One region of the Paenibacillus sp. LS-5 genome, then DNA from elsewhere that is predicted to be linked to it. Evidence: riboswitches for the same ligand, from Rfam matches in the RefSeq annotation. Region 1 holds a riboswitch; the other holds the start of a gene.

Region 1 (4,423 bases):
GCTGTCGTTCGGAGCAAGCACTGCACCGAGCGAATTATGAAGAATGGCCATTTCTGCCGACAGCTCCGTGCCTTTGGTTACAATCAGCCCGGCAAGGACATCGTTATGCCCCCCCAAATATTTGGTTGCGCTATGAACGATGATATCCGCTCCGAGCTCCAGCGGCCGCTGGAAAAAGGGCGTCAACAGCGTGTTGTCGACAATGGTGAGCAGGCCATGACGGTTGGACCAGGTACAAACAGCTTCGATATCTGTAATCATCATTAGAGGATTGGTAGGTGTTTCGATAAATACAGCCTTGGTATTCGGACGCCGCGAAGCCTCCAGCCCGTCCAGATCATTCGTATCCACATAGGAAGCGCTGATGCCATATTTGGAAAGAATCCGTTCAAGCAGACGGTAGGTTCCGCCATACAGGTCCAGCGAAACCACCAAATGGTCGCCCTGTCCAAACAAAGAAAATACCGTCGTCAGCGCCCCCATTCCAGAACTGCAGGCAAAGGCTGCATCGCCGGATTCCAGTTGTGCTGCAGCTTCTTCCAGCACCGAGCGGGTAGGATTCTTGGTACGGATATAATCAAAACCTGTGCTCTGCCCGAGTCTGGGGTGACGGAAAGCCGTAGCGTTATAGATCGGATAATTAATTGCTCCTGTAGCCGGGTCCTCGAGTGAACCTATCTGTGCCAATCTGCTCTCAATCCTCAGTTTCTCATCCATTGCTGCTGCCTCCTAAGTGTGGTGTATGCATATATTTTCTATATTTTAAAATACTAAATAATCGGCCTGGTCTATATCGTAAGGGGTCTCCTGGTATACATAGTAATTGAGCCAATTAGAGAATAATAAGTTGGCATGAGCACGCCAGACAGCCGGCGGTGTGCGCTGCGGATCATCCTTAGGGTAGTAATGCTTCGGAATGGCAATATCCATTCCTTTGGCGATATCCCGGTCATACTCCCATTTTAACGACAACGGGTCATATTCGGAATGTCCGGTCACGAAAATTTGTTTTCCGTCAAGCGTCGACACCAGATACACTCCGGCTTCCTCGGATTCGGCAAGAATCTGCAGCTCGGGATTCGCAAGGATATCTTCACGCGAGACATCCGTGTGCCGGGAATGCGGAACATGGAACACCTCGTCAAAACCGCGCAGCAGCTTTACGTTAGTATGGTTAATGGTGTGTGGAAAAACGCCGAAACACTTCTCTTCCAGTTCCACCTTGTGAACGCCGAAGTGATGATAAAGCCCTGCTTGTGCGGCCCAACAGATATGCATTGTCGAGGTCACATTGTGCTTGCTCCATTCAAATATTCCCTTAAGCTCTTCCCAGTAGTTCACGTCTTCGAATTCAAACTGCTCCACCGGAGCGCCGGTTACAATCAGCCCGTCAAAGCGGCGGTCACTGATCTCATCAAAGGTTTTGTAAAAACTCTTCAGATGTTCTGCCGAAGTGTTCTTCGAGGTATGGGAGCTAGGGTGCAGCAGTACAACATCCACCTGAAGCGGTGAATTCCCGACCAGACGCAGCAATTGCGTCTCCGTGGTTTCCTTAGTAGGCATCAAATTCAGAATCGCGATACGAAGCGGGCGGATATCCTGGTGGAAAGCCTGGCTTTCATCCATTACAAAAATATTTTCTCCGGACAAAACTTCCTTGGCCGGCAGGCTGTCGGGAATTTTAATTGGCATTACAGTTTCCACTCCTCCGTTAAAATGAATATAAAAAAGACCTTTCCCGGGCGAGAAAGGTCATATATCTGTTAGTCATATGCGCCTCTCTCATCTGCCAGAGAACTTGTGCCAGGCAGCCTGAATGGCTTACCTGCAAAAGCTTCCGCAAGAATTAGCACCGTGCGTTCACACGCCGGTTGCCGGGTTTCATCGGGCTAGTCCCTCCACCTGCTCTTGATAAGATTTAGCTGTATTCAATTGAGAAAAAGTCACATAACGTTAAATGCTTTTCTTAAAATTTACTTTAAATCATGAACCTCCTTTTCGTCAAGTCCATACAATGCTAGTAGGCCCTTTTAAGCGTAAAGAATTTAGCTTGAAAGACCTATACCCGGGGGTTATACTAGACAAGGGTTTCAAAGGCCCTACCTGACGATAAGAAGAGGTGAGAGAAGAATGGAAGGCGACCCGAGTTCGCAGTTAAGCGTCCAGAAAGAGCAACCACACAGGATTAACATCAGCTTGCCGGCGGCGGGAGCATTTCTTCTTCATGCCCTCGAACCGTCATTTGGCCTCATGGATTGACCGTACCACCGGCCAAGCTGATTTTTCCCTGTGCCTATATTAGCACAAGCCCTGGAGAAGACCGGGGTCAAGAGGAGCGGAATCAGATGAAAATCCGGTTGGTAAACGCAGGCGTTTTTACACCTGTAGATGACATTGAAGAAACATTGACAGTCCCTGCAGAGGGATTTTATTGGATTGATGCGGATGTTGAGGATCTGGAGCTGCTTCAGCCTTTGTACAATCTGCATGATCTGGCCGTTGAAGACTGCCTCAGCGAAGAGGATCAGCGTCCAAAGCTTGAAATTTATGAGAGCCATTATTTTATTGTAGTTAATAGCATCCGTTTTGATGATGAAGAGATCTTCCTCCGGGCGCTCAACGTGTTTCTGGGCAGACATTTCATTATCACCGTGACCAAGCAAAAGATCCACGAACTGCGTGTGCTGAAGCCCGTCCTGTGGGAGCAAGAGGTTAGTGAGCCGGACCGGTTCCTTTATCTGCTGATCGACCTTGTCGTAGACAACTTTTTCTCCGTTGGTGACCGGATAGAGGCGCGGATTGAGAAACTGGAAGAGGATATCCTGATGCATACCAAGAAATCGCATCTGAGCGAGATCATCGGTCTGCGGAGTGAAATTCTCTGGCTGAAGAAAATGCTGGGACCACAGAAGGAAGTTATCAATACCCTTAACAAAAAAGACCTCCGTCTGATCGATGATCAGCTGCAGAAATATTTTAGCGATATTTATGAAAATGCGGTCAAGATCTCTGAAACCTTTGAAACCTACCGCGATCTCATGGGCAACTTACGTGAAGCTTACCAGTCCAGTATCGCCAACCGCGCGAATGAGATCATGAGAGTCTTCACCGCCATTACCACGATATTCATGCCGCTGACAGTTATTACAGGGATCTACGGGATGAACTTTGATAATATTCCTGAAATCCATACCCGTTACGGCTACTATGGAGTCATTGCGGTCATGGTTACACTTGGCTGCGGGATGCTGTTTATTTTCCGCAAAAAGGAATGGCTATGAATCATATTGGACGAATAAGCAGGACGAAGGCCCCCTATACCTCATGGTAAGGAAGCCTTCGTCTTTTTGGTTTATATCAGAGCTTAAGCATCTGCTGCCTCGATTAGCGCAAACAACCGTTCCGTATCCCCGCGTTTGCACAGCTCACGCTCCGGGTTCATTACCGCCGCCGCTCCGGAGGCGATTCCGAATTGAACCGCCCGGCGCAGAGGCCACCCCCGTTCCAGACTGTAGACCAGCCCGCCCACCAGACTGTCACCGGCCCCTACCACACTCAGCACGGGAACTTCAGGTGCCTTGATATGCTCGCAGCCCTCCCTTGTAATCAATAGGGCCCCCTCTCCGCCAAGCGACACCAGTACCACCTCTGTCCGTCCTTGCTCGATCAGCTCCAGCGCAGCCGCCTGAATTTCGGCATCACCTGTAATTGCGTGTCCGGCCAGCTCCTCAAGCTCGCGTGCATTGGGTTTGAGCAGATATACGCCAGCATCCGCCGCCTTTTGCAGCGCTTCGCCCGAGGTATCCACAATAACCTTCGCCTGCCATGGCTTCACCGCTTCAATAACACGGCCATAGAAATCTGCCGGACAGCCTGGAGGCAGGCTTCCGCTCGCTACAATATACGATGGTTTCCCTGCCAACGATTTCAATTGATCCAAGCACTGCTCCCAGTCACCTTCAATAAACCGCGGACCCGGCATATCGAATCGGAACTGTTGTCCTGTGGATTCCTCTACGACAATTAGATTTTCCCGTGTCTGTCCGGAAATCGGGATCTCCTGGTGGCTGACCCCCTCCTTATCCAGCATCTCATGAATCAGTTGCCCGTGCAGTCCGCCAGATGCATACAGGGCCAGGGAATCGCCACCCAGTCTGTGGATGGCCCTGGATACGTTGACCCCGCCGCCTCCAGGCTTATAAGAAGCTTCCCGGCAGCGCAGCTTATGGTCCGGCACCACCTTTTCAATCCCTGTGCTGGCATCCACGCTAGGGTTAACCGTTAATGTTACGATCATAGCGTTCTCTCCTTTTACTCGGAATACCTGTATTTTACTCCAATACACTGTATTTTCCTAAAGGGAGAACTCCAAGGAAACTGCTTCATTCAAGACACCAGTCTGCCGAAACTAAAAATTCGTTGC
Region 2 (4,423 bases), on a different contig from region 1:
AAAGCACGCGCCAGACGATTTGCCCTGTCGAGGCCCCCATCCCTTGCGCGGCTTCGATCACGCCCCGGTCCACCTCGCGTAGAGCTGTTTCCACCAGTCTGGCAAAAAACGGAGCTGCGCCGATTACCAGCGCCGGAATGGTACCCAGTACGCCTATCGAAGTCCCCATAATACTTTTGCTGAGTGGAATCAAAGCGACCATCAGGATAATGAAAGGCACCGAACGCAGGATATTCACCACGAAGGATAATACCGAGTAAATCGACCTGATAATGACGTTATTCGATCTTCCCCATAAATATAACACAATTCCGAGTGGTAAACCAAGAATAATTGTGAACATTCCGGAATAGGCCAACATTCGAAGGGTAGCGATGCCTGCATCCAGCATTTCTTCCCAGTTAATCTCATTAAAATTCAAGCCGCCCATTACGCAAACACCTCCACATCAAGACCTTGTGCGGCCAGCTCGGCCAGAGTCGCTTCAACCGCTTCGAGACTTCCCTCAAACCGCACCACAAGCTGGCCGTAAGGCACATCCTTAATTGTGGAAATCGTTCCCTGCAGAATTGCAAAATCCACACCGGTTCCCCTGACCACATGAGAAAGCGTTGATTCGTATGTTTTTTGTCCCAGGAAGGTAATCTTGACTGATTTGCTGTACTGTTCATATACGGCATCCAGTGCTACACGAAGTGGCCCGTCCTGCTGACTTTCACTACGGATGAAATCCTTCGTCACCTCATGCTGCGGCTTCAGGAAAACCTCGGCTACTTCCCCCTGCTCGACAATCCCGCCGCCATGAATGACTGCAACCCGGTCACAGATGCTCTGGATCACATGCATTTCATGAGTAATCAACACAATGGTCAGATTGAACTTCCGGTTAATGTCCAGCAGAAGCCTCAGAATAGCGTCGGTCGTCTGCGGGTCAAGGGCTGAGGTTGCTTCATCGCAGAGCAGCACATCGGGATTACTGGCCAAGGCCCGCGCAATGCCTACCCGCTGCTTCTGCCCTCCGGATAGTTGTGCCGGATATTTGCGGCTATGCTCTTCAAGACCTACAAGTGCAAGCAGATCCCTAACCCTCGGTTGAATCTGTTTGGCTGGCGTCCCCGCCAGTCTTAGAGGAAAAGCAATGTTGTCGTAGACCGTCGCAGAAGACAGCAGATTAAAATGCTGAAAGATCATGCCGATCTTGCGGCGCTGTTCCTGCAGTTGTCTTTGACTAAGGGAAGTCAATTCCACGCCGTCCACCCATACCTCACCGTGTGTCGGGCGTTCCAGCAGGTTGATGCAACGGATCAGCGTACTTTTGCCGGCACCCGAGTGGCCGATGACTCCAAAAATCTCCCCTTTTTGAATCGACAGGTTCAGCCCGGAGAGCGCCGTTGCAGCGTTGCTGCCTTTTCCGTATACCTTCGTCAAATCTTTCAGCTCTATCAAAACAGTTGTCCTCCCCAAGTAACCCATATAAAAACCAAAAAGACCTCTTACGATCGAATGCAGATCGCAAGAGGCCCTGTGATTGTGTTAACCATGCCTTCTCATCTGCCAACGACCGCAAACCACGCGGCATTGTAGGAATTAGCACCATGACATTTGAACAAGAGTGACGTTAGTCGCTTCCCATACAAATCGGTTGCCGGGCTTCATCGGGCCTATCCCTCCGCCGCTCTCGATAAGAGTTTGTTATGCAATTAGTTGCCCTAACATGTAAGATGCTAATGCAATCTCAAGTATAGTAAGTTTCAAGTTTTTTGTCAAAGGGAACTTTTTACTTATGAAGAACCCCCGGGCTTTAGATTTGCAGCGATGTTGCTCTTGTGCCACTGCTTATTGCTGTACCGGAATGCTGCTGCCAAGGTTTTACATACCATCTCAAGGCTTTGCTTCAAATCCTCCAGATGGCTGTCCAAATCCTCAAGATGTATCTTATCATGAAGCCCCTGATGCCGCTGCCACAGATCATCCTGCATCTCAGCATTCATATAGTGGATCTCGGCGTTACGTCGTTTGCGCAGATTCTCCAGCGGCTCCCGGTAGGAGTTCTTGATCGCTTCCAGTTCATCAGCGAGTTCTGTGTGCTGCTTAAGTAATTGAAACTGGCGGAGTACGGTAAAATAAGAGAAATGGGCTTTGATCTTGCTGGTGTTCAGATCATACAGACTGTTAAGCACCGTACCCAGCTTGTCCAGCAGCGAAAACACACGAATGAAGCCATCTTTATAAAAGTAAACATATCTTGCATATTCGCCCTGTTCCATAGGGGACATATCATCCATGTAACCCGCTACCACAGATTTGCGGAAAAAGGCAGCTGCGAACCAGCTTTGCTCCAGCTCATCCAGAGAGGAGATTAGTCCGCGTGTCCAAATTTCAAGCTTGCGGTATTCGTGGTCATGGTCTTCATGTAAGTTCATGTCCTTGCGCAGCGTGGATGCTAGCTTGGCCATATTCTCCATGGCATCAGCCAGCACACCGCTGTTCTCACGGGGCGGCTCTCCGAGTAATATCCGCAGCATCCTGTAACCTCCTCAGTGTGGGAAATAGCTTTTCCAGTTGCGGTCCACCCGCTGAACAATATCCTCACGCGGAACCAGCTCCTCCGGATACCCCCGCTTCATCCTGGCATCGATCACAAGGGGAAGCTTATAGCCAATATGATGGCGCTTGATCTCATATTCCTCGTAGATATCGCTGGCCGGTTCGAACCTTGTGAACACCGTCCAGAGGAAAGAAGTTTGGGAACGCACCGTATCAGCGGCGTTATCGACCACAATCACGAGCGGCCAGGCTGTTCCCTGCGCACGCAGAGCCGCGACTAGCCGGGACGGAAGCTGTGGATCTTCTTCATAGGATGCACCGGAAACGGCTAAACATCCACGGCAGTAAGGAATTGCCTCTGTGATTCCTGGCAGCAGACCTTCTGAATACTCATAAGGAAGCTCTCGCACCGGACTACCCACCCCCAGCATGATAGCCTTGCTGCTGCTGTTGGACGGATTCGCAGAATGCGCTTGATCGTCCTGGGAGGCATTGCCGTATATCCTGAGGCCTGAAGCGGGGTCAAAGCGTTCCAGTACACTCTCCAGCAGTCCGGGGAAATCAGTCAAATCGGCCGGTTTATCTGTTAACAGCAGGAATTTGGTCCGGGATAGCTGGCCCTCTCCCAGAATCCGGAAGGCAGATACCATCGCTTCATTAGGATAGCTCTCTCTCACGACAGCTGATACCAGAGAATGCGGACCACTTTCCGAATACTCCCACAGTGCTTTGACAGAAGGCATGAGCAGCGGGTACACAGGAGCTAAGAGCCGCTGTATATACTCCCTGAGATAGTAGTCCTCCTGGCGCGGCTTGCCGACAATGGTTGCCGGATAGATGGCATCCTTGCGATGCCAAATCCGCTGAACGTGCATGACTGGAAAATCGCTGGGTTTGGAATAATAACCATAGTAATCGCCAAAAGGTCCGTCTGTGTGGCGCTCTTGCGGCATTACCAGTCCCCGGATGGCGAACTCCGCTTCTGCGGGAATCCGGTGCCCTCCCATCGGGTCCTTGACCATCTGCAGCTTTCGCCCCAGCACCAGAGAGGCTAGCATCAGTTCGGGTATCCGTTCTTGAACAGGAGCCGCAGCTGCGGCGATCAATGCCGGGGGGCCGCCTAAAAAAACGGATACCGGAAGTGATTCTCCGAGCAGCTCTGCCTCCCGGTGATGGAAGCTGCCCCCTTTATGCTTTTGCCAATGTAATCCCACTTTGCTGTCATCATAAACTTGATTCCGGTATATCCCTAGGTTATGGTCATTCGGGTTAGTAATGCTCTCCGTATACACTATAGGCAGAAGAATGGAGGGACCTCCTTCCTCCTGCCAGCTGGTAATTCGGGGCAACTCTTTAAGAGGATCCGTACTGCGGCAGATGCCAAGCACCGGGGCTTCTCCCTGCGGCACATTTCGGGTCCCCACCTTAAGCAGGTCCATGAACAGCCGTTTTTCCTTCCAGATCCCTGACGCTGTTGGCGGCAGCAAGGTTTCCACCGCTCCCATCATCGACTTCATCAACTGCTCCGGACGCGTCCCGAATGCCTGATTGGCCCGGCGTACCGTGCCGAAGAGATTGGTCGCCACTGGAAACGGTGTTCCGATTACATTCGTGAAGAGCAAAGCCGGCCCTTCCTCTTGTACAACACGCCGATGAATCTCCGCAAGCTCCAAATAAGGATCTACCGGCGCTTCAATCACGGCAATGTCCTTATCCCGGCGGAGCTGTTCAATCCATTGACGCAAATTACCGTATCCCACTATATACTTCCTCCTCAAACCGGGCGCTATCCCGCAAAAGTTTGATGAGCGTAGACTATTTATCCGCTCTTTCCAGCTGCCATACGCGTACACTCATGTAACACAGAACGCCGAAG

The links. A riboswitch is a leader RNA that binds a small molecule or an ion and turns the genes downstream of it on or off. The one in region 1 is predicted to bind S-adenosylmethionine.
Region 2: linked by a shared signal. The riboswitch ahead of AC0MA3_RS12935 (methionine ABC transporter ATP-binding protein) and the one ahead of metA (homoserine O-acetyltransferase MetA) in region 1 are both predicted to bind S-adenosylmethionine.

Annotation. Positions count from the first base shown of each region.
Region 1 is NZ_JBWAVA010000004.1:197,649-202,071, forward strand. Features, by position in the region: gene AC0MA3_RS08485 (aminotransferase class I/II-fold pyridoxal phosphate-dependent enzyme) at 1-717, opposite strand, end outside; gene metA (homoserine O-acetyltransferase MetA) at 763-1,692, opposite strand; SAM riboswitch class I at 1,780-1,918, opposite strand; gene corA (magnesium/cobalt transporter CorA) at 2,346-3,281, shown strand; gene AC0MA3_RS08500 (1-phosphofructokinase family hexose kinase) at 3,365-4,297, opposite strand; gene AC0MA3_RS08505 (HRDC domain-containing protein) at 4,409-4,423, opposite strand, start outside.
Region 2 is NZ_JBWAVA010000007.1:73,804-78,226, forward strand. Features, by position in the region: gene AC0MA3_RS12930 (methionine ABC transporter permease) at 1-430, opposite strand, end outside; gene AC0MA3_RS12935 (methionine ABC transporter ATP-binding protein) at 430-1,446, opposite strand; SAM riboswitch class I at 1,545-1,688, opposite strand; gene AC0MA3_RS12940 (Cthe_2314 family HEPN domain-containing protein) at 1,782-2,525, opposite strand; gene AC0MA3_RS12945 (UbiD family decarboxylase) at 2,538-4,307, opposite strand; gene AC0MA3_RS12950 (COX15/CtaA family protein) at 4,363-4,423, opposite strand, start outside.